4 regions of the Agrobacterium sp. 22-3639C2 genome follow, and region 2 is predicted to be linked to each of the others. Evidence: riboswitches for the same ligand, from Rfam matches in the RefSeq annotation. Region 2 holds a riboswitch; each other region holds the start of a gene.
The links. A riboswitch is a leader RNA that binds a small molecule or an ion and turns the genes downstream of it on or off. The one in region 2 is predicted to bind cobalamin.

Region 1 (4,927 bases), on a different contig from region 2:
ATTCATCGCCGCAGGCAGGAAATCAGCCGAATGCCCGAACAGGTGTACTTCCTCAATCTACAAGTGGAAGGTCACTGCCGGATGATGCAGAACGGCAGGGAAGCGCTCTTGCAGCACGGTGATTTCTCGATCGTCGATTCGACCGAGCCATATATCAACGATTACTGCAGCGACAGTTGGACCCAGCATTCGTTCCGCATTCCCAAGGCAATTCTGCAGCCTCTTCTGAAGCAACCCGACAGACTGATGGCCACTAAAATAAGCAGCAGTGATCCACTCGCGGGTCTTGCGACCGACTATCTGTCATCGATTGCGATGAATGCCGAGCATCTCGACGCCGTCGCGTCCTTATCCATCACCAACCATCTGGTGGAATTGGTTGCGCTGGTTCTCGGCGTATCCGATCGCGAGCGAGACCGAGCGAGGGGGACATTGCGCAATCAGCTCGCTTTTTCCCTGATCAACTACATCACTTCGCATGCGGCAGACCCGGCACTGACACCGGCGAAGGCAGCCGAACATTTCCGCATTTCGGTTCGCTATGTTCACCGACTGCTGGAAGACAGCGGCGAGACATTCAGCCAGTTTTTACTTCGGCAAAGGTTGCAAAAATGCGCGGACGATCTGCGTACCAAAAGTGGCAGCTCTATTGGAGAGATTGCTTTCCGATGGGGATTCAATGACCTCTCGCATTTCAGCCGATCGTTTCGGAACCAGTTCGGTGTCGCGCCACGCGAATATCGAGTGCAGTAGTGCAAAGCAAGCAGCACCCGTTTGACGTAGACGGGTTCGTGGACGGTGGATAGCGACGGACTTACATGGCAAGCGACTTGTCTTAACCCTCGACAGGATCAAAACCATCAAATCCTCAGTTGAGTTGTAATGAATGTGTAAATTTTCTAATCTGGCGACGACCTGCTCTTCGGAATTGCCGGCTTGAACAGGCCGTCTTGGCAGCTTTGCGCCAAGAGGCGGACATCCGTCGAAGCCTTCAGGATGATCCGCGCCGTGACCTTATAGCCATTCGTAAGTCTCCCAGCGTTTGTCGCGATGGGCGCGGTGGCGGCGAACGGCTGCCATCCGCAGGTTCAGACTATCAAAAAACTAAACAGTGAGCTCTCTTCGGACGATCTCAGCTCCTGCGCTCAAGGAATTCAGCTTGTCTCTTGCCACACGACGAGACAGGGGGGCCATGCCGCAATTGGTGCAGGGGCAAAGTTTATCTGCGTCGACAAACTTAAGCGCCTTGCGCAGCGTTGCAGCGACTTCCTCCGGGGTTTCGATGGTATTGCTTGCCACATCGATGGCCCCGACCATGACTTTCTTACCTCGAACAAGTTCCAGAAGATCCATTGGGACATGAGAATTGTGGCATTCGAGGGAGATCATACCGATGCCGGATTTCTGCAGCTTGGGGAGAGTTTCCTCATACTGCCGCCATTCTGACCCGAGTGTCTTTTTCCAATCCGTATTGGCCTTTATGCCGTAACCGTAGCAGATATGGACGGCGGTCTCGCACTTCAGCCCTTCAATTGCCTTGTCCAAAGTGGCAACACCCCAGTCATTCACATCGTCAAAGAAAACGTTGAAGGCAGGTTCGTCGAACTGGATGATATCGACGCCGGCAGCCTCCAATTCCTTTGCTTCCTCGTTGAGTATCCCGGCAAATTCCCAGGCAAGCTTTTCACGGCTCTTATAATGGCCGTCAAAGAGAGTATCGATCATCGTCATCGGACCCGGCAACGCCCATTTGATGGGTTGTTTGGTCTGCTGGCGCAAAAACTTGGCGTCTTCGACGAACACGGACTTCTGGCGAGACACGGCGCCGACGACTGTCGGGACACTCGCATCGTAGCGATCGCGAATTCTGACTGTCTCGCGTTTTGCAAAATCGACCCCGTCGAGGTGGTCGATGAAAGTCGTGACGAAATGTTGGCGTGTTTGCTCGCCATCACTGACGATGTCGATGCCGGCCTGTCGCTGATCGTCCAGTGAAAGGCGCAGGGCATCTCTCTTGCCTTCCAGTAATTCCTCGCCCTCCAGCTTCCAGGGCGACCACAGTTTTTCGGGCTGCGCAAGCCAGGAGGGTTTCGGCAGGCTGCCAGCAGTCGATGTGGGGAGAAGTTTCTTCACGGTGGGACCTCTTCTAAGTGATGCTCAGGCGGGGCGGTGAGCAAACAATTGCTCAAGGACGGCGCGGTATGGCTTAATGAAGTGTTTTTCGGTGAACTTACCCTGATCCACCGCCAAGCGATTTCGTTCGTCGCGATCGTAAATGACCCGGGTCAGCGAATAGTCCTGGTGCTTCAGGTTGGGCTGGTAAAATGTCCCGGCTGCTGCGTTCGCATTGTAGATTTCGGGGCGATAAATTCTCTGAAACGTTTCCATCGTGCTGATGACGCCGATTAGCTCAATATTGGAGTAGTCGCCCAGCAAGTCCCCAACAAAGTAGAACGCCAACGGCGCAACGCTGCCTGCAGGCATGAAGTAGCGAACCTGCAATCCCATTTTCCCGAAATACTGGTCGGTGGACGAGAACCCATTCTGCCGGTATTCGACGCCCATGACGGGGTGATGATTTTCGGTCCGGTAATAGGTCTTGCTGGTCGAGGCGCTGATGCAAATGACCGGCGGCTTGCGAAAGTACGAGCGGTAGGCATCCGACCGCAGAAAAGACTTGAACAGGTTTCCATGCAGGTCGCCGAAGTCGGCCGGAATGCTGAGGGCAGGAACGCTCTTGTTATGCTCCGGCAGCACAATGCTGAAGTCGTAGTCTCGCACATAGGAGGAGAAGTTATTCCCCACAATGCCGTCGATACGTTCACTGGTTTTGTGATCGATGATCGTCGTCTTCAGTATCTCGATGAGGGGAAATTTTTCACCTGCGACATCGAAGCTCATGTCGACCGAAATGATCTCCAACTCGACCGAGTATCGGTCCGATTTGGGATTATCCCAGTGCGCGAGGGCGTTGAAGCGGCTGTCGATCATGCGCATGACATTGCGCAGGTTTTCCTGCCGCTTTTCGCCCCTGGCCAGATTGGCGAAATTGGTGGTGATGCGCGTATTTTCTGAAGGACGATAGTCCTCATCGAAGGGTACGCTCGTGATCGTAAAAATGCAGGTCTGAGACATGTTGTGCCCCTATAAAGTTGGGGGCATGGGTCTGCGGACGCATAGCAAGACAGGCCGCGACAATGCAGCCTTTGCTACGGCACACTGGGACACCCCGCCCGTGGACGTTACTTCACCAAAGGCAGGTCTCCTGGCTCACGGATCATCACTTCCGTCCGTCTTCCCGGGGTAAACCAGTGACATATTGGACTTCAGCTCGCCGCTTACAGTTGCGGGGGCAGCGTCGGCTTTTCCGCATGACACGGAGCACCGACTTCCCTCTTAGCCCCGGCACGTTGCGTGCAACGACTGGGGAACCTTAGGCGTGACGACCATATTGTAAGCCACGTCATCGGTCAACATCATATAACGATATCTTTATGTCCTTAAGTCTACGTTTCCATTGTCGGTTCCGACCGAGTAGGTTGCATTCGGCGTTGTCAGGCGATTCTCACATACGCGGACCTGACCGTGGCAAACGTCTCGCTCCACGCAGTTGAAAGGATCAGACCACACCACGAATAGTTCCTAGCGCGGGAGCAGCCTGGTGATACCGTCTAGGCGCCCAGAGCGCGTTCCGCCAGACTTAGTCGCTCCAGAAGAGCCAGTACGTCGATCGACGGTTCAGGAGGCAATTGGGGCAGCTAGAAGGCGCGCATGATTTCGCCTGCCACAGGCGTTTCATTGAAGCGGCCTCGCCGGAGGTTGGGATGCTATCCGAACATGCCCTACTGTGCCGGCGCAGCGCTAATAAAGGAATCGGCGTTTGAATTAAATAGCGAATGAGCGAAGGCAAGCACCCTTAAATTGCGGGCCGATAACATCACGGACGCGTATCCGCATCAGCACCGCCGAATTTGTGCTCGGGCCTTCGAACGGCCCCATGTCGTTGAAGGTGCACAGGAAGTTCCGATCCGCACCCGGCATCTGACAGGTCTGGCAGTGGGCGGTATTCGGCTTCGTTAATCGTACCGTCAGGCTTGAATCACTGGAACTGCTAGTCGGCAGTCAACGTTGCGGTTTTACGCTTTTCGCCGCTTTGAGCAGCGTCATGCGTCCCCGTTTCCAATCTCCGGCGCAACGGCCTGGAGCAATATCCTCCTGCTGCCGCCGAGACGGACAGTTATCCCTCACAAAGACGAATACAACCGCTTTTTCGAAGAAAAGGGTTCCAGCCTTTCGCTGCAAGGATTGCCCAGGCAGTGGCGCCAACATGCGGCAACCTGAAATATTTGAAGTCGGCAAATGTCGAGGTCGGCCCGATCATCAGCCCGGTCGTCAGTTCGTCCCCGACTGTCGCGTAGATCAGGTTATCGGGAGATATTTGTGCGGCGATGGTGGCAAGCAGTGCCTCGGCCCGCTCGGCATCGCCGACCTGCTGAAATGTCAGCGCGGCCTGGGCCGTACCTTCCAGCCACACACCATCCCGATCGTCGTTAAAATCAAAACCTCCCGCAACCGCATAATGCCGATCAACCCAATGCAGAACACGCCCACTGCGGCCCCGAAACTCCGGCACGGCGAGAATGGGCCAGAGCTCGGAATCTATTCCGGACTGGCTCGAGTTGGGTGTGTCGCTTCCGGGTAGGCTGCCGACGTAAAACCGTCCCTGCTGCTCATTCCACATCGCATCAAGAAATTTGCGTGTTTTGTCCCGCATCGCCTGCCAGGCGCGCGCGCCCTCAATTTCGGCGAGCCAACCCGCAACGGCATACACATCGAGATTATGTTCCGTCGATTTCCACTCGAGTTTGGCCGGTGCAGGCTCATGACCGAATGTGCCACCTGTGTAGCCGATATCGCGGACGCCCGC
Region 2 (4,927 bases):
TCGCGCCGCCCGAATGTGGCAAGCCGTTCCTCACCAAGCATGACATGACCCCGACGCGGCATGCGAATGCCGGCCAGCATGGAAAGCAACGTGCTTTTGCCCGAACCGTTCGGCCCGATGATACCCAGAAACTCGCCCGTGGCGACCTCCAGCGAAACACCGCGCACGATGTCGAGATTGCCGGCATGGAAATGCAGATCGTGGGCGGATAATTTCATGACCGGCCTCTCTTCTGCCCGAGAATAAAGGCGAAGGCGGGCGCGCCGACCAGCGCAGTGATCACGCCGATCGGCAGCACCTGCCCCGGAATGACGGTGCGCGAGAGAATATCTGCGATGATCATGAAAATTGCACCGGTCAGCGCCGTCACCGGCAGCAACATGCCGTGGCGAACGCCAACGAAGATGCGCGCCGCATGCGGGATGACGAGACCGACGAAGCCGATGGAACCGACCAGCGACACCATGACTGCCGTCATGACCGCCGAAACCGAGATCAGCACCGCATAGACCCGGCGCACCGGAATACCGAGCGAAGCTGCTGCCTGACCGCCGAAAGCGAAAGCATCAAGCGCGCGTGCGTACCAGAGGCACACCCCAAGACCCGCAATACTGACCGGCAAAGCCAGCCAGACATCCGGCCAGCGCACGCCCGAAAGATTGCCCAGCAGCCAGAACATGATGCCGCGCGCCTGTTCGGCATTGGCGGATTTGGTGACGATGAACGACGTCATGGCGTTGAACAGTTGCGAACCGGCGACCCCCGCCAGGATGATGGCGCTGTTGCCGTGCCCTGCCCGCACCGCCAGAAGGCTGACAAGCGAAAAAGCCACAAAAGCCCCGATCAGGGCGCCGGCCGGCATCGTCAGGAACCCCGCCCCGAAGCCCAGAAGCGCCACGGCCACGGCACCGGTTGAGGCGCCTGCTGAAATACCGAGGATATAGGGATCGGCGAGCGGGTTGCGCAGAAGTGATTGAAGCACCGCACCGGCCAGCGCCAGCGAGGCGCCACAGCACGCGGCAACAACGGCGCGGCTGAGGCGGTAACTCCAGACGATGCCCTCATCCAGCGGCTCCAGCGGATAACCCGCATGGAAGACACGATTGGCAATGGTCTTTGCCACCACGTCGAACGGAATGGCAGTCTCGCCGATGGCCGCACCGGCCATCAGCGCGACGAGCAGCAGGGCGAGTGCGGCAAAAGCCAGACCCGCCCTGCCAAGATTGACGGAAAGACCGTTCACTTGGCGAGACCGGCTGTTGAAATCGCCTCGGCCAGCGTTTCAATGCCTTCGATCGTGCGGATGGTCGGGTTCATCGCCTGCGCGTCCATTTCGAAGACATGGGCCGCCTTGACGGCGGGCATGATGCTGGCAACCGGATCGGTAGCGAGGAACTTGAGCTTGACGGCGACGTCATCGGCGGGGAAACGCCGGCGGTCCATCTTGCCGGCAACGATCACGGACGGATTGGCCTTGGCGATGGTTTCCCAGCCAACAGTCGGCCATTCCTCATCGCTTTCGATAACGTTCTTCAGCCCGAGCGCGGACATGATGTAACCCGGCGCACCATTGCGGCCCGCCACGTAAGGATCGATATCCAGCTCGGCGCTGGAGAACCAGAAGACTGCTGAAATCTTGCCATTCGCCGAAGCGATCTTGGCGCGGGCGGCTTCCTCACGCTTTTTCAGGTCGGCAACGACTTCCTCGCCGCGATCCTGCACGTTGAAAATTTTCGCAAGGTCGCGGACCTCCTGGTAGATCAGGTCCATGGTGAAAACGGACTTGCGCACGCCGTCGCCGCCGCCGGAATTGTCCTTGCCCATGCAATCGGCAGGGGAGGTATAAACGGGAATACCGAGTTCGGCGAATTGCTCCGGTGTTCCGACAACGCCTTCGGGACCGATCTGCCACTGGAACTGCGTCGTCACGAGGTCTGGCCTCTTGCCAACCACCGCCTCGAAGCTCGGATCATTGTCGGCAAGCCGCTCCACCTTGGCATTGGCGTCTTCGTAACCCTTCAGAACCGGGCCGATCCACAGCGCCGTGCCTACCACCTTGTCGGCCACGCCGAGCAGATAGAGAACCTCGGTCGTGCTCTGGCCGACCGATACTGTGCGGGCGGGCGCCTGCTTGAAGGTGATTTCGTGGCCGCAGCTATTGATCGTCAGCGGATAGGTGGTTTCGGCAGCCTGAGCGGCACCGGCGGGCAAGGCCGCTAGTGCGACAGCCAGAAGACCGGCGGAAACCGGCAGGCTTTTGAAATGAAACATATGTTCTCCAGTCTAAATAAAGTGGCGTGATCCGCAGGCCGCGCGTCAAAACGCGTAGTGACAGAGCGACAACAAGTGTGGAGATGGAGAACGGGACTCTAAATACGTTTCCGCGGACGGAAAGGTCATAATCAGCTCCTCTTCCGGGCATCCCCGCCCGTAACGATGGTCAATATTATGACGGCAGGTCTCCTGGCTCACGAATATACGCCGTTCATCTGCCTTCCCGCACCTTGAAGGGTGCAGTGGCATGACGCTTTTCAGGCGTCACGAGGATGAGCGGCAATCCGCTTACAGTTGCGGGGGCAGCCACGGCATTGGGCGATAGAAATCACCCGCACCATGTTCCCTATTAATCCCTTGGCCCTTCGGCTTCAGGAACCGTCGCTTTCTGACATAAGGGGCAAGCGCCGGGGCGTCAATTGCGATAGTGCCGCAGCTCAGCACAAAGACGGACCCGCCAACGCGAAAATTTTTGTAGCGCCGGAAGGCGCCGGTTGCGGCGCGTCTTTGGACATGGTGGTAAGGGTTTCAATCACCACCAGCCCGGATTGCGCAATAAAATCAATAAAGAGACTATTGTCGCTGATGGTGTCGAGACGCACCAGCTCATCGTCCAGATCGGTAAAATGCCGCCTCACAAGCGCAATCGCATCCATGTCCGCACCCGCAACGACCGGACCGATAATGTGGCCCCGCCCTGCCGCACGGCGCAGCGCAAAAGCGGTAAGACGGTTCGCCTCAAACACACCGTAACCCGCATTCTGCGTCAAAAGTCGCTGCAAAACGTTCCGGCGCGAAACGCCAAAAGCCGCCCGGTCTAGTTCCACCACATCAGTCAGATGACCTGCGGATAACGGCTCTATTCGTTGTTTTCTGCCGGGCGGCGGTATCTCGAAAAGGCAATTCGCCCTTCCCCGGAACAGATATACTTTTTCCGTATCACCGGCAAAACCCAACCTTGAAAACAACCGCCGCGACGCTCCCGTCGCGTTCAACCGCAGGGAGACAGTGGGGAATTTCGCGACAAGTTTCTGCACAAGCCATGGTGCTACGCCCTGCCCCTGCAAACGGGGGGAAACAATGACCATGCCAAGCGTCGCAAACCCCTGATCATAGGGAAAGAGCATCGCGGTTGCGACAACACGGTCGATCTCATCGAGCGCAGCGAGACCCACGCCGCATTGCCGCAGAAAACACCATTCATTCGCGTGATATCGCCATCCGACGGCCATGGAGAGTGCATGCAGATGATCGGCATCCACGTCCGCGATATCCACGGTCCGCAGCTCGAAACTATCGACTTTGAGCAGGTCCATAACCAACGGCCCTCATCCCCTACGGCTCACAACCTTCATCCGGTCCCGGCCTAGCCCACGACATCCGACGGTAGCCGGTTACGCCAGCACGAATTTTCTGAAAGCACTGGAAGGTCACAACAATCTACCGAAATCATTCGCATTTCAGCAGATAAACGTCGCAGTCCATTCTAAGCTTTCGGGATGACAATCCGGTCAGCGGAGACGACCATTGAACGCAATCGAAATCCTTGAGCGTCTCGTCGGTTTCCCGTCGGTCGTTGGAACCGCCAATGGCGATATTGCCGGCTGGATCGCCGATTATCTTGAAAGCCACGGCGCGAAAGTATCTCTGCTTGCGGGACCGGAGGGCGACCGCGCCAATCTCTTCGCCACCTTCGGCCCGGCCGATCGCGCCGGCTATGTTTTGTCCGGCCATATGGATGTCGTACCCGCCAGCGAGCCGGAATGGTCTTCCGATCCCTTTACACTGCGGGCGGAAGATGATCGTCTCTACGGGCGCGGAACCACCGACATGAAGGGTTTTCTGGCCACGGTTCTCGCCGCGGCGCCTGCATTTTCGCGCATGGCGCTGAAACGTCCCGTGCATATCGCCTTTTCCTATGACGAGGAGGCGGGTTGCCGTGGCGTTCCGCATCTTCTCGCCAGATTGCCTGAACTTTGCGCCGCACCGGCGGGCGCAATCATCGGCGAGCCCAGCAATATGCGGGCGGTTCGTGCACACAAGGGTAAAGCAGCAGCTCGCATTACCATCCGTGGTCGTTCCGGCCATTCATCCCGCCCTGATCAGGGGGTTAATGCCATTCACCTGATGACCGGCATCATGGCAAAGGCCGTGGAGACGGCACATGAGCTGACGAAAGGCCCTTTTGAAGCGACCTTCGAGCCACCCTATTCCTCGCTGCAGATCGGCACGATGAAGGGCGGACAGGCGATCAACATCATCCCCGATTTCTCGGCCATCGAGCTGGAAGCGCGGGCGATTTCCGGCACATCGCCGCTTGAACTGCTCGGGCCGGTTCGCGCAAGCGTCGAGGCTCTTGCAGCAAAGGGTGTCGATATCGAATGGACGCCTATGAGCGATTATCCGGCGCTTTCGCTTGCAGCCAATGCTCCGCTTGTTCTGCTTTTGGAGGAATTGACCGGCACCCCCTGTCTCGCCGCCGTCAGCTACGGCACGGAGGCGGGGCTGTTCCAGGCGGCGGGCATCGACGCCATCATCTGCGGACCAGGAGATATCGGTCGCGCCCACAAGCCGGACGAGTTCATAACGACGGGCGAACTATCGGCCTGCCAGTCGATGCTGGAAACACTCGCAATCCACTGTACGGCTTGAA
Region 3 (4,927 bases), on a different contig from region 2:
CGAGAACAGGTACATATCCTCGTTGTTTCTCGCGAGTTCGAAGGTGATATCAGGGATCACCACGCCGAGCGAAAGGGTTTTGATGCGGATTTTTTCGTCGGCGTTTTCGCGCTTGGTATCGAGGAAACGCATGATGTCCGGGTGATGGGCATGCAGATAGACCGCGCCAGCGCCCTGGCGCGCGCCAAGCTGGTTGGCGTAGGAGAACGAATCTTCCAGCAGCTTCATGACAGGAATGACGCCAGAGGACTGGTTTTCGATCTGTTTGATCGGCGCGCCGGCTTCGCGAATATTGGTCAGGGACAGTGCTACGCCACCGCCACGCTTGGAAAGCTGCAATGCTGAATTGATGGACCGGCCGATGCTTTCCATATTGTCTTCCACACGCAGCAGAAAACACGAAACCAGCTCACCGCGGCTTTTCTTGCCAGCGTTGAGAAAGGTCGGGGTTGCCGGCTGGAAGCGGCCGGAAATGATTTCATCCATCAGATCGCGGGCAAGCTGCTCGTCGCCACGCGCCAGAGCCAACGCCACCATGCAGACGCGGTCCTCATAACGCTCCAGGTAACGCTTTCCGTCGAAGGTCTTCAGCGTATAGGACGTATAATATTTGAAGGCGCCGAGAAATGTCGGAAAACGGAACTTTCTGGCATAGGCCTCGTCGTAGAGGTCACGGACGAAATTGAAGGAATACTGGTCCAGCACCTCCTGTTCGTAATATCCCTCGGTCACGAGATAATCGAGCTTTTCCCTGAGATTATGGAAAAACACCGTGTTCTGGTTGACGTGCTGAAGGAAATATTGCCGTGCCGCAAGGCGGTCCTTGTCGAGCTGAATCTTCCCGTTTTCATCGTAGAGGTTCAGCATCGCGTTCAGCGCGTGATAGTCCAGTCCCGCGTCCAGGTGTTTCTGCGCAGCGGTTACTTGTTGTTTGGCATCCGTGTTGCGCACCGCGCTCGAGGTCAGCGTGTCCAAAATCGTTCCAATCCATGATTGACGTTGGCGACATCTTCCTCCGTGCCGAGAAGCTCGAAGCGGTAGAGAAACGGCACCGCGCATTTACGCGACACGATATCTCCGGCGGATGCGAAAGCTGCGCCAAAATTCGTATTTCCCGCCGCGATGACGCCGCGAATGAGATTTCGGTTTGAGGGCTCGTTCAAAAACCGGATAACCGGTTTCGGTACCGCTCCTTTCATGCCGCCGCCCCCATAGGTGGGGGTGACGAGAACATAGGGCTCCGACACGTGAGGAACGTCTTCCTCGGCGCCGAGCGGCAGGCGAAGCAATCGTCGCCCCAGTTTTTGAAGGAAGCGATGAGTGTTCTCAGACCGGCTGGAATAATAGACGATCAGCCCCATCGCATCGCCTCCTCAGCTGATCGAGCCAATCATGTCCGGACGGAAACCCGCCCAATGGCGTTCGCCGGCAACGACCACGGGAACCTGCATGTAACCAAGGCCGCGAACGCGATCGAGGGCATCCGCGTCTTCTGAGATATCGACGATCTCGTAGCTGACACCGATGCGGTCAAGCGCACGATAGGTGGCAGTGCACTGAACGCAGGCGGGTTTGCTGTAAACGGTGACGGTCATTGTTTCCTCTTTCGAAGCCGCCTTTACGCACGGCTCAACATTGCCCGCCTGCAATCACAAGCGGGTGGCGATGGTTCTGTCATTCTGGCGAGGCGCGGCTCAGGCCGCGTAAGATCGCTGTCTACGCCGACGAGCGTAGAAACTCATAAAAATGCACTGGCATGACTTCACCCCGAAGCTTGTTCTGGAGGGGGCAGAAAAGGGCGCACGCAATTCATTTGCGTCATACACCTTCCTTCCGGACACCCCGCCCGTGGACGTTTTCGCTCAAGGCAGGTCTCCTGACTTGCGGGTCAAAACATCCATTCCCACCTTCCCGGAGCTTTTAGCGCCAGTGGCTCAAATCGGAACGATGCTCACCGCTTACAGTTGCGGGGGCAGTTTCGGCATTGCTTCACCATAATGGTGTTGCGCACCGAATTCCCGTCTTAGCTCCCGACGCTTGCGAATCGAAAGAACCTTGAACACCACATATAGTATATGATGAATTTTTTTCGTCAATAATTAGACATGCGAAAGCCCCACCCTGTGGATCAAAAAGATTCAACACATGGTCAACAAAGGCTTAACGGTGAATGCTCGATGCCGCCTACGGACGGAAGCGGCGGGTTATTCCCAGATATCGATGCGAATATCGGCGGGGCGGGAGTTCTCAATCACCCGCTTTCCGTTGGGAAGATCATTTTCGAACAGTTTGGCGTGAATCTCGGTCGCATCGAGACCATAGCCCTGCCATCTATCCCGCAGGCGTTCCTCGAGCACCGCAACGGATGGGCCTACGAAGACGGTAAGATCGAAGCTGCCGGAAAGCTTCGTCCACGGCGCCTCGTTCAACAGCAGATAGTTGCCTTCGGCAAGAATGAAGCGTGTTTCTGGCGCGATGGCGCGAGCGGAGGCAATGGCAATTTCGCGGGAGCGGTCAAAAACCGGGACAAGAACTTCCTGCCCGCCCTGACGAACTGCGGAGACGATATCAAGAAAGCCGCGCACGTCGAAGGTCTCCGGTGCGCCTTTTCGCGGCAAGAGCCCCCGTTCTTCGAGAATACCGTTATCCATATGGAAGCCGTCCATGGGCAGGACAGCCGCAGCCTCGCCGCGCGCCACGAGGGCACCGCACAGGGCATCCGCCAGCGTGGATTTGCCGGCCCCAGGGGGACCGGCAATGGCAATGATAAAACGAGATTTATCCTCAGCCCGCCGAAGAACGTCTTCGACGATCGTTTCAAGCTTCAACGTCATGCGGCCAGCGTTTCCTTTGGCGCTTCCTTGGCGCCCGTCATGAAGGCGACGGCGTCGGACATGGTATAGTCCTTCGGATTGATGACGCACAAACGCTTGCCCAGCCGATGAATATGAATCCGGTCAGCAACCTCGAAAACATGCGGCATGTTGTGCGAGATGAGAACGATCGGTAGCCCTCGCGCGCGTACATCCAGAATAAGCTCGAGAACGCGGCGGCTTTCCTTGACGCCGAGCGCCGCTGTCGGTTCGTCAAGGATGACGACCTTGGAGCCGAAGGCGGCTGCACGCGCCACCGCAACACCCTGGCGCTGGCCGCCGGAGAGGGTTTCCACCGCCTGATTGATGTTCTGGATCGTCATCAGGCCGAGTTCAGAGAGTTTCTCACGGGCAAACTTTTCCATCGCCGGACGGTCCAGTGCCCTGAACAGGCTTCCCTGAATACCGGGTTTGCGGATTTCACGGCCGAGAAACATATTGTCGGCTATGGACAATGCGGGAGACAGCGCAAGGTTCTGATAAACGGTTTCGATACCAGCCTTGCGCGCCTCGATCGGCGAGCGGAACTGTACCGGCTTGCCTTCAAGCCTGATCTCCCCTTCATCGGGTGTCACCGCACCGGAAATCGCCTTGATGAGAGAGGATTTTCCAGCACCGTTATCACCGATGACGGCGAGGATTTCGCCCGGATAAAGGTCAAAATCGGCATTGTCGAGCGCAGTCACACGACCGTAGCGTTTAACGAGATTGCGTGCTGTGAGGATAGGTTCTTTTGCCATCAGCCTGCTACCTTTCTGATCCACTGGTCGATTGCGACAGCCAAGATGATAAGGACGCCGATCAACAGATAGGTCCATTGTGGGTCTGTTCCGATAAGTCGCAGGCCGAGAGAGAAGACACCGACGATCAGCGCGCCGAAGATCATGCCCATGATCGAGCCGCGTCCGCCAAACAGCGATATGCCGCCGATGACCACTGCGGTGATGGATTCGATGTTGGCGAACTGACCGGCGGTCGGCGATACCGAGCCGATGCGGCCGATGAGAGCCCAGCCCGCGAAGGCGCAGATAAGCCCGGAAAGTGTGTAGACGGTCGTCAGCATGCGCTTGACGTTAACGCCGGCAAGTTCGGCTGCGTCAGGATCATCACCCACTGCATAGAGATGTCGACCCCAGGCGGTGCGGTTCAGCACATACCAGAGCAGGGCAACCAGCAGAACCATCGCAATGACGCCATAGGTGAAGACGGCGCTGCCGATGCGGATATTGTTGCCGAAAAACTGGAGAATGGGCGCCTGTTGGACGATATCCTGTGAGCGGATCGTTTCGTTGGCCGAATAGAGGAAATTGGTGGCCAGCACGATCTGCCACATGCCCAGTGTAACGATGAAGGGCGGAAGCCGCATGCGCGAAACCAGCACGCCATTGATAAAGCCACAAAATGCGCCGACTGCGAGACCGCAGACAATCGAGAGTTCGGCAGGCAAACCATAGCGGAACGTAAACTGTCCCATGACGACGGAGGACAGAACCATGATCGCACCGACCGAAAGATCGATACCTGCTGTCAGAATGACCAGCGACTGTGCCGCGCCGACGATGCCGACGATTGCCACCTGCTGAAGGATAAGGGTCAGCGAAAAGGCCGAGAAAAACTTACCGCCCAGGGTCATGCCGAAGACAGCCAGCGACAACACCAGAACGATCAGCGGTACGGCCGCCGGGCTGGAATGCAGAAAGTGCTGGAATTTTTCAAGCAAACTCTTGTTGTGCGTATCGAAAGCAGCGACCTGGGTCGAACTTCCCGACAGCACTTTTTCAAATTCATTATGCGGTTGAGCCCGCACTGGCTGATCGCTCATGGATTTTCCTCCCGATCGCTCCATCGCATCAGCCCCGAACCCGGGATTATTTTCCAGAGGGGACAATGCGTAGATTCAAACTGTTGAGAAGCGTGCCTCAGTTACGTCCACGGACGTCGAGCGCGCTCGTTTGTTCCTGTCCGATCACCCAGATCGTTCTTTTTAACCATTCCGGTTCAAGGGCGGGGGCAAATTGCCCCCGCTGATTTCAACGGTAAAGTATTAGCCCCAG
Region 4 (4,927 bases), on a different contig from region 2:
TCCTCGCGCCGTTATCGCGCGTTCGGCATCTGCCGGAATCAAGGAGAGAGTGTATGAAACTGAAAACCATCGCGGCGGCCATGCTTTTCGGCTGTCTTTGCGCCGGAGCGGTCTACGCTGCCGGCGAAGTCGAAAAACGTGAAGGCATGATGAAGCAGATCGGCGGCTCCATGGGGGCGCTTGCTGCCATCTCCAAGGGCCAGAAGCCTTATGACGCCGAAGCCGTAAAGGCTGCCGTGACGACCATCAGCACCAACGCCAAGGCTTTCCCCGACCAGTTTCCCCCGGGCAGCGAGACCGGCAGTGCTGCGGCACCCGCGATCTGGGAAAATTTCGATGACTTCAAGTCCAAGGCCGCCAAGCTCGGTGCCGATGCGGACAAGGTCCTCGCCAGCCTTCCCGCCGATCAGGCAGGCGTCACCGCCGCCATGCAGACCCTCGGTGCCGATTGTGGTGCGTGCCACCAGACCTACCGTCTGAAGAAGTGATCCTATTAAGAACGCCGCTTCCCGGCGGCGTTTTTTTCAGCGGGAATGATGCCTGATCTCATCAGGTGATAATGGGGAGAGGGGTCATGGCCTCCATTTGGACGAAGCTCGCGGGCGGGATCGCGGTGGCGGCCATTGCCGGTTTCGGCATTTTCGCCTGGGTCACCGCGCCTGTGCGTCAGGCACCCAGCCACTGGGTGAGCCTTGGCGAGCCGGACCTTGCCAATGGCGAAACGCTGTTCTGGGCGGGCGGCTGCGCAAGTTGCCATGCGGCACCAGATGCCAAGGGCGATGCGCTTTTGACGCTTTCGGGCGGGCAAGCGTTGAAAAGCCCCTTCGGCACCTTCCATGTGCCCAATATTTCCTCCGATCCGCAGCATGGCATTGGCGGCTGGACGCTTTCGGAATTCGGCGATGCGATGACGCGCGGCGTCGGCAAGAACGGCGAACATCTCTATCCGTCCTTCCCTTACGCCTCCTATGCCCGCATGACGCAGAAGGACATCAACGACCTCTTCGGTTATTTGCGGGTTCTGCCCGCCAGCCAGAATGACGCGCCGGATCATGAACTGCCGTTCCCCTTCAACATGCGCATGGCATTGGGCGGCTGGAAATTCCTCTATTTCGATACATCCGCGCCACCCCGCGTCGAGCTTGCCGATGCCAATGCCGAATTGCTGCGCGGCCAATATCTGGTGGAAGGCCCGGGCCATTGCGGCGAATGTCACACGCCGCGCAATGCGCTTGGCGGTTTTCTCGATGGCAAATGGCTGGCCGGTGGTCCAAATCCCGAAGGCGAGGGCCGGATTCCCGATATCACCCCCGGCTCGCAGAGCGTCGGAAGCTGGGAGGCGGCCGATATTGCCAACTATCTGGAAACCGGCTTCACCCCGGAATTCGACAGCGTCGGCGGCTCCATGGTCAAGGTGCAGCAGAATATGGCGCATCTGACGGCCGAAGACCGCAATGCGATCGCCGCCTATCTGAAGGCCATCCCGGCACGGTAGCCCTTTGCCGTCATGCCGGACTTGATCCGGCATCCAGCCGCGGCGCGCAATTCTCACGCCGGCCTGCCATTGACTCCCACCCACACCCATCGGATAACGATCCTGTGATGGTTCCTTCCGGGCGTTCCGGAAGGTGAAAAGGGAACACGATAGGGAGACATCCTCATTCGTGGCTGCCCCCGCAACTGTGAGCGGAGAGCCTGAAACGAAATGCCACTGGTAAGCATCTCGCCGGATATGGACGAGGGCAATGCCGGGAAGGTGTTTCAGGTTTTGACCCGTAAGCCAGGAGACCTGCCATCACGGAAATGTCCATGCCGGCGGGGTGTCCGGAAGAGCGGAATTTCAGGGTGGTGGTGCTTGAACGTGCCGCCCTGTGTCAGTCTCGTATCCCCGTGGTGAAGTGTATCGCATGCGGCTGCACGGCGTTTTGCCGTTCCGCCGCGTCTAAAGGCGCGGGGTCGCGCCGTAAGAGGGGTCACCATGTCCATCAACCAGAATACGGCAAATGCCGCCGTTTCGGCAAAAACGGGCAGCTTCGCGCAATCGCTGACGGCGATCGTGCTTGGTCTGTTCGTCGTCGGTTTTGTCGGCTTTTCGCATGTGGAAGCCGTTCACAACGCCGCGCATGACACACGTCATGCCAATGCTTTCCCTTGCCATTGAGGGGGAAAGCATGTCGTTCTTTCGCAATATCGTTTTTACCGCCGTCCTCGTCGGCATCGTTGGCGGCTTCGCCGTTTCGGCCATGCAGGCTTTCGGCACCACGCCGCTGATCCTGAAGGCGGAAACCTATGAAAATGCCGGTGGCGAAGCGCCCCACAGCCATGATGCTCCGGCCACGACCGGCGCTGCCGTTCCCGCGCACGAACATAATGAGGAAGCCTGGTCTCCGGCCGACGGCTTCGAGCGCACCGCCTATACGGTCGCCGCCAACGTGCTGACCGCCATCGGTTATGCGCTGGTGCTGACCGGCCTCATCTCGCTGCGTGGCACCGATGCCGGCTGGCGCGAAGGCCTTTTGTGGGGTGTGGCCGGTTTTGCCGCCGTCATGCTTGCGCCGATGATCGGCCTGCCGCCGGAACTGCCGGGCAGCCCGGCGGCCGCGCTTGAGGCGCGTCAAATCTGGTGGCTTTCGACGGTTGCCGCGACCGCAGGCGGCATTGCGCTGATCGCATTCCGGCGCGAACCCTGGGCAATCGTGCTCGCACTGGTGTTGATCGTTGCTCCACATGTGGTGGGCGCGCCCCTGCCGCCGGAAGGTGAACATGCGCTGGCACCGCTGCCGCTGGAACGACAGTTCATCGTCGCCGCCACCGTGACCAGCTTTGTCTTCTGGGCCTTGCTCGGAACATTGAGCGCGTTTTTCCTGAAGCGCTTCCAGCAGGCTTAAATCCATGCAGGACGCAGCCGAATGGAGTGAGGAACTCGACGCGCTGCGTTTTGCCGTTCCCGGTCACGGCGCTTTCTGCGCCGTGCATCGCCTTGCTTTCAAGGCAGTCCTTGGCGTCAGCCCGGAACGGGAAGCGGCGCTCGCCTATTTTCATGAGAATGAGGCTGCCTTTACGGTCGCAGCCCTTGCCAAGATAAAACGCTCGGCTTTGCCGGCCGGTCGCAGTCTGCATCTCAACAGCCGCGATATCCGCCGTGCGATTGCGGGGGAGGGCGGGGATGTCGCGCCCCGTGTCTGCCGGGTGCTTGATCAGGGGTGATTTGTGATGGTCTCGCGGCTTAACTTCCCCACCACCCTCATTCCTGTGACAAGCACAGGAATGAGGGTGGGAGGATCCGCAAAACTCTCGATGCCAAGGTGAGCCTCACCGGTGCTCCGCCGCAAAAACCTGAAGTTCCGCCTCGGCTTCCGGACCAAAGAGGCCGAGGTGTTTCAGAATTTCCACTGCGAAACTGACGGGTGCACTGCCGGCTGCGGTTACGATGCCGCCATCGCTGACCGCCTTCGGCTGGTCGCGATAGAGCGCTTCGCCGCGATAGGACGGATAGGCCTTGTGAGAGGCGAGCGAATTGCCGGTATGGGCGACGTCATCAAGGGCGCCCGTGCCTGCAAGCGCGCTGGCAGCCGCGCAGATGCCGGCAACCAGCCGGCCCTTCTCGCGAAACCGCTGTGCCAGCCCGCCAAGATCGACAGCCGTTCCCTTTTCCCAGCTGAGGCCGCCGGGAATGACGAGCGCATCGATGTTAGCAGGATCAAGCGCGTCATAGGATGTGTCGGGCGTAACGTTGAGCCCGCCCATTGAAACCACGGGCCGGCCGTCCGGGGTTGCGTAAACGATCTCGACGCCGAGATAGCCGCGCGCGGCGGCGGCAAGCAGCGCCGGTTCCCAGTCCGCAAAATCCTGCGCAAGCGCAATGGCAATCCGTGTCATGACCGTCTCCGAAGGTTGCAATCAGGCGATAGACTGCATGTAGCGCATGCCGGTGACCGGGCGCGGCGCGAAATCCATGCTTTCGTAGAAACGATGCGCGGCGACATTGCCGGTCGTGGCGCTGACGGAAAGATAGTCGCAACCGAGGCGCTTGGCGATATCGCGGGCGCGGGAAACCAGGTGCTGGCCGGTGCCATGGCCGCGGTGACCGTCACGCACGAAAAGATGGTGCAGCTCAAGCCCGCGGCGGCCTTCCTGCGCCCTGTAGAGCGGCAGCATCAGGGCGTAACCGATCAATGCGCCGTCGGCTTCCGCAACCAGCCCATGCACCCAGGGAAGCGGGCCGAACAGGTCGCGTTCCAGTTTCGCCGGCGTAATCGCCGCCGCATCGCCATGAAAGGTGGCAAGCAGGGTGATCATCTCATTGAGCTCAGGCAAATCGGTCTTGCGTGCGCCACGAATGATGACGACGGGCGGTCTTTCCAATGTAAGGGAACTATCTTCGGTCATTTTTCTGGTCCTTCGGTTTTATCGGTGCCGTCAGGACGCTTGAAAAACAACAAAGCCGCCTGACGGCGGCTTGTTGACAAAATGATCTGTCGAGCCGCCCTTTACAGGTAGGCCCAAAAGTACGAGCAGGAGATGGGTGCGCGTTCGTTGATCATGTCCATGCAATGCGCTCGAATCTGAAATCTGTCAAGCCTGCTCTTCAGCCTCAATGCTCGCCGTCGCACATGCCATGGTCGGAAAGTGCGCGGATGACGTAACAATCCTCGATCGAATGACCATGGCAATGGGAGACGATACGTTCGAGCTCATGCTCGAGCTTTTTGAGGCTGGTGATTTTTTCGCGCACATGGGCGAGGTGTTCGGCGGCAATGCGGTCCGCACCCTCGCACGGCATTTGCCGGTGCTGGCTGAGCGCGATCAATTCTCTGATGGCGTCGATATTGAGCCCGATATCGCGGGCATGGCGGATGAAAGCCAGCCTTTCGAGATCGGATTTTTCGTAACGGCGCTGGTTGCCTTCCGAGCGGTCTGCCTCGCG

Region 1: another riboswitch for cobalamin. It lies ahead of ACQZ6D_RS17890 (DUF1852 domain-containing protein); the one in region 2 lies ahead of ACQZ6D_RS10635 (ABC transporter substrate-binding protein).
Region 3: another riboswitch for cobalamin. It lies ahead of nrdH (glutaredoxin-like protein NrdH); the one in region 2 lies ahead of ACQZ6D_RS10635 (ABC transporter substrate-binding protein).
Region 4: another riboswitch for cobalamin. It lies ahead of ACQZ6D_RS13480 (CbtB domain-containing protein); the one in region 2 lies ahead of ACQZ6D_RS10635 (ABC transporter substrate-binding protein).

What each region holds. Positions count from the first base shown of each region.
Region 1 covers NZ_JBNWDB010000004.1:115,551-120,477, reverse strand. The annotation lists gene ACQZ6D_RS17900 (helix-turn-helix domain-containing protein) at 1-753, shown strand, start outside; gene ACQZ6D_RS17895 (methionine synthase) at 1,105-2,133, opposite strand; gene ACQZ6D_RS17890 (DUF1852 domain-containing protein) at 2,158-3,135, opposite strand; cobalamin riboswitch at 3,239-3,451, opposite strand; partial or broken gene ACQZ6D_RS17885 (Fic family protein) at 3,646-3,788, opposite strand; gene ACQZ6D_RS17880 (hypothetical protein) at 4,238-4,927, opposite strand, start outside.
Region 2 covers NZ_JBNWDB010000002.1:649,480-654,406, forward strand. The annotation lists gene ACQZ6D_RS10625 (ABC transporter ATP-binding protein) at 1-218, opposite strand, end outside; gene ACQZ6D_RS10630 (FecCD family ABC transporter permease) at 215-1,243, opposite strand; gene ACQZ6D_RS10635 (ABC transporter substrate-binding protein) at 1,240-2,271, opposite strand; cobalamin riboswitch at 2,437-2,672, opposite strand; gene ACQZ6D_RS10640 (GNAT family N-acetyltransferase) at 2,712-3,590, opposite strand; gene argE (acetylornithine deacetylase) at 3,802-4,926, shown strand.
Region 3 covers NZ_JBNWDB010000003.1:880,505-885,431, forward strand. The annotation lists gene nrdE (class 1b ribonucleoside-diphosphate reductase subunit alpha) at 1-975, opposite strand, end outside; gene nrdI (class Ib ribonucleoside-diphosphate reductase assembly flavoprotein NrdI) at 963-1,361, opposite strand; gene nrdH (glutaredoxin-like protein NrdH) at 1,374-1,595, opposite strand; cobalamin riboswitch at 1,850-2,073, opposite strand; gene ACQZ6D_RS17310 (nucleoside triphosphate hydrolase) at 2,205-2,834, opposite strand; gene ACQZ6D_RS17315 (ATP-binding cassette domain-containing protein) at 2,831-3,613, opposite strand; gene ACQZ6D_RS17320 (ABC transporter permease) at 3,613-4,695, opposite strand; gene ACQZ6D_RS17325 (sugar ABC transporter substrate-binding protein) at 4,918-4,927, opposite strand, start outside.
Region 4 covers NZ_JBNWDB010000003.1:102,386-107,312, reverse strand. The annotation lists gene ACQZ6D_RS13490 (c-type cytochrome) at 54-488, shown strand; gene ACQZ6D_RS13485 (c-type cytochrome) at 575-1,495, shown strand; cobalamin riboswitch at 1,587-1,811, shown strand; gene ACQZ6D_RS13480 (CbtB domain-containing protein) at 1,979-2,161, shown strand; gene ACQZ6D_RS13475 (CbtA family protein) at 2,172-2,888, shown strand; gene ACQZ6D_RS13470 (hypothetical protein) at 2,893-3,207, shown strand; gene ACQZ6D_RS13465 (type 1 glutamine amidotransferase family protein) at 3,313-3,879, opposite strand; gene ACQZ6D_RS13460 (GNAT family N-acetyltransferase) at 3,901-4,389, opposite strand; gene ACQZ6D_RS13455 (MerR family transcriptional regulator) at 4,595-4,927, opposite strand, start outside.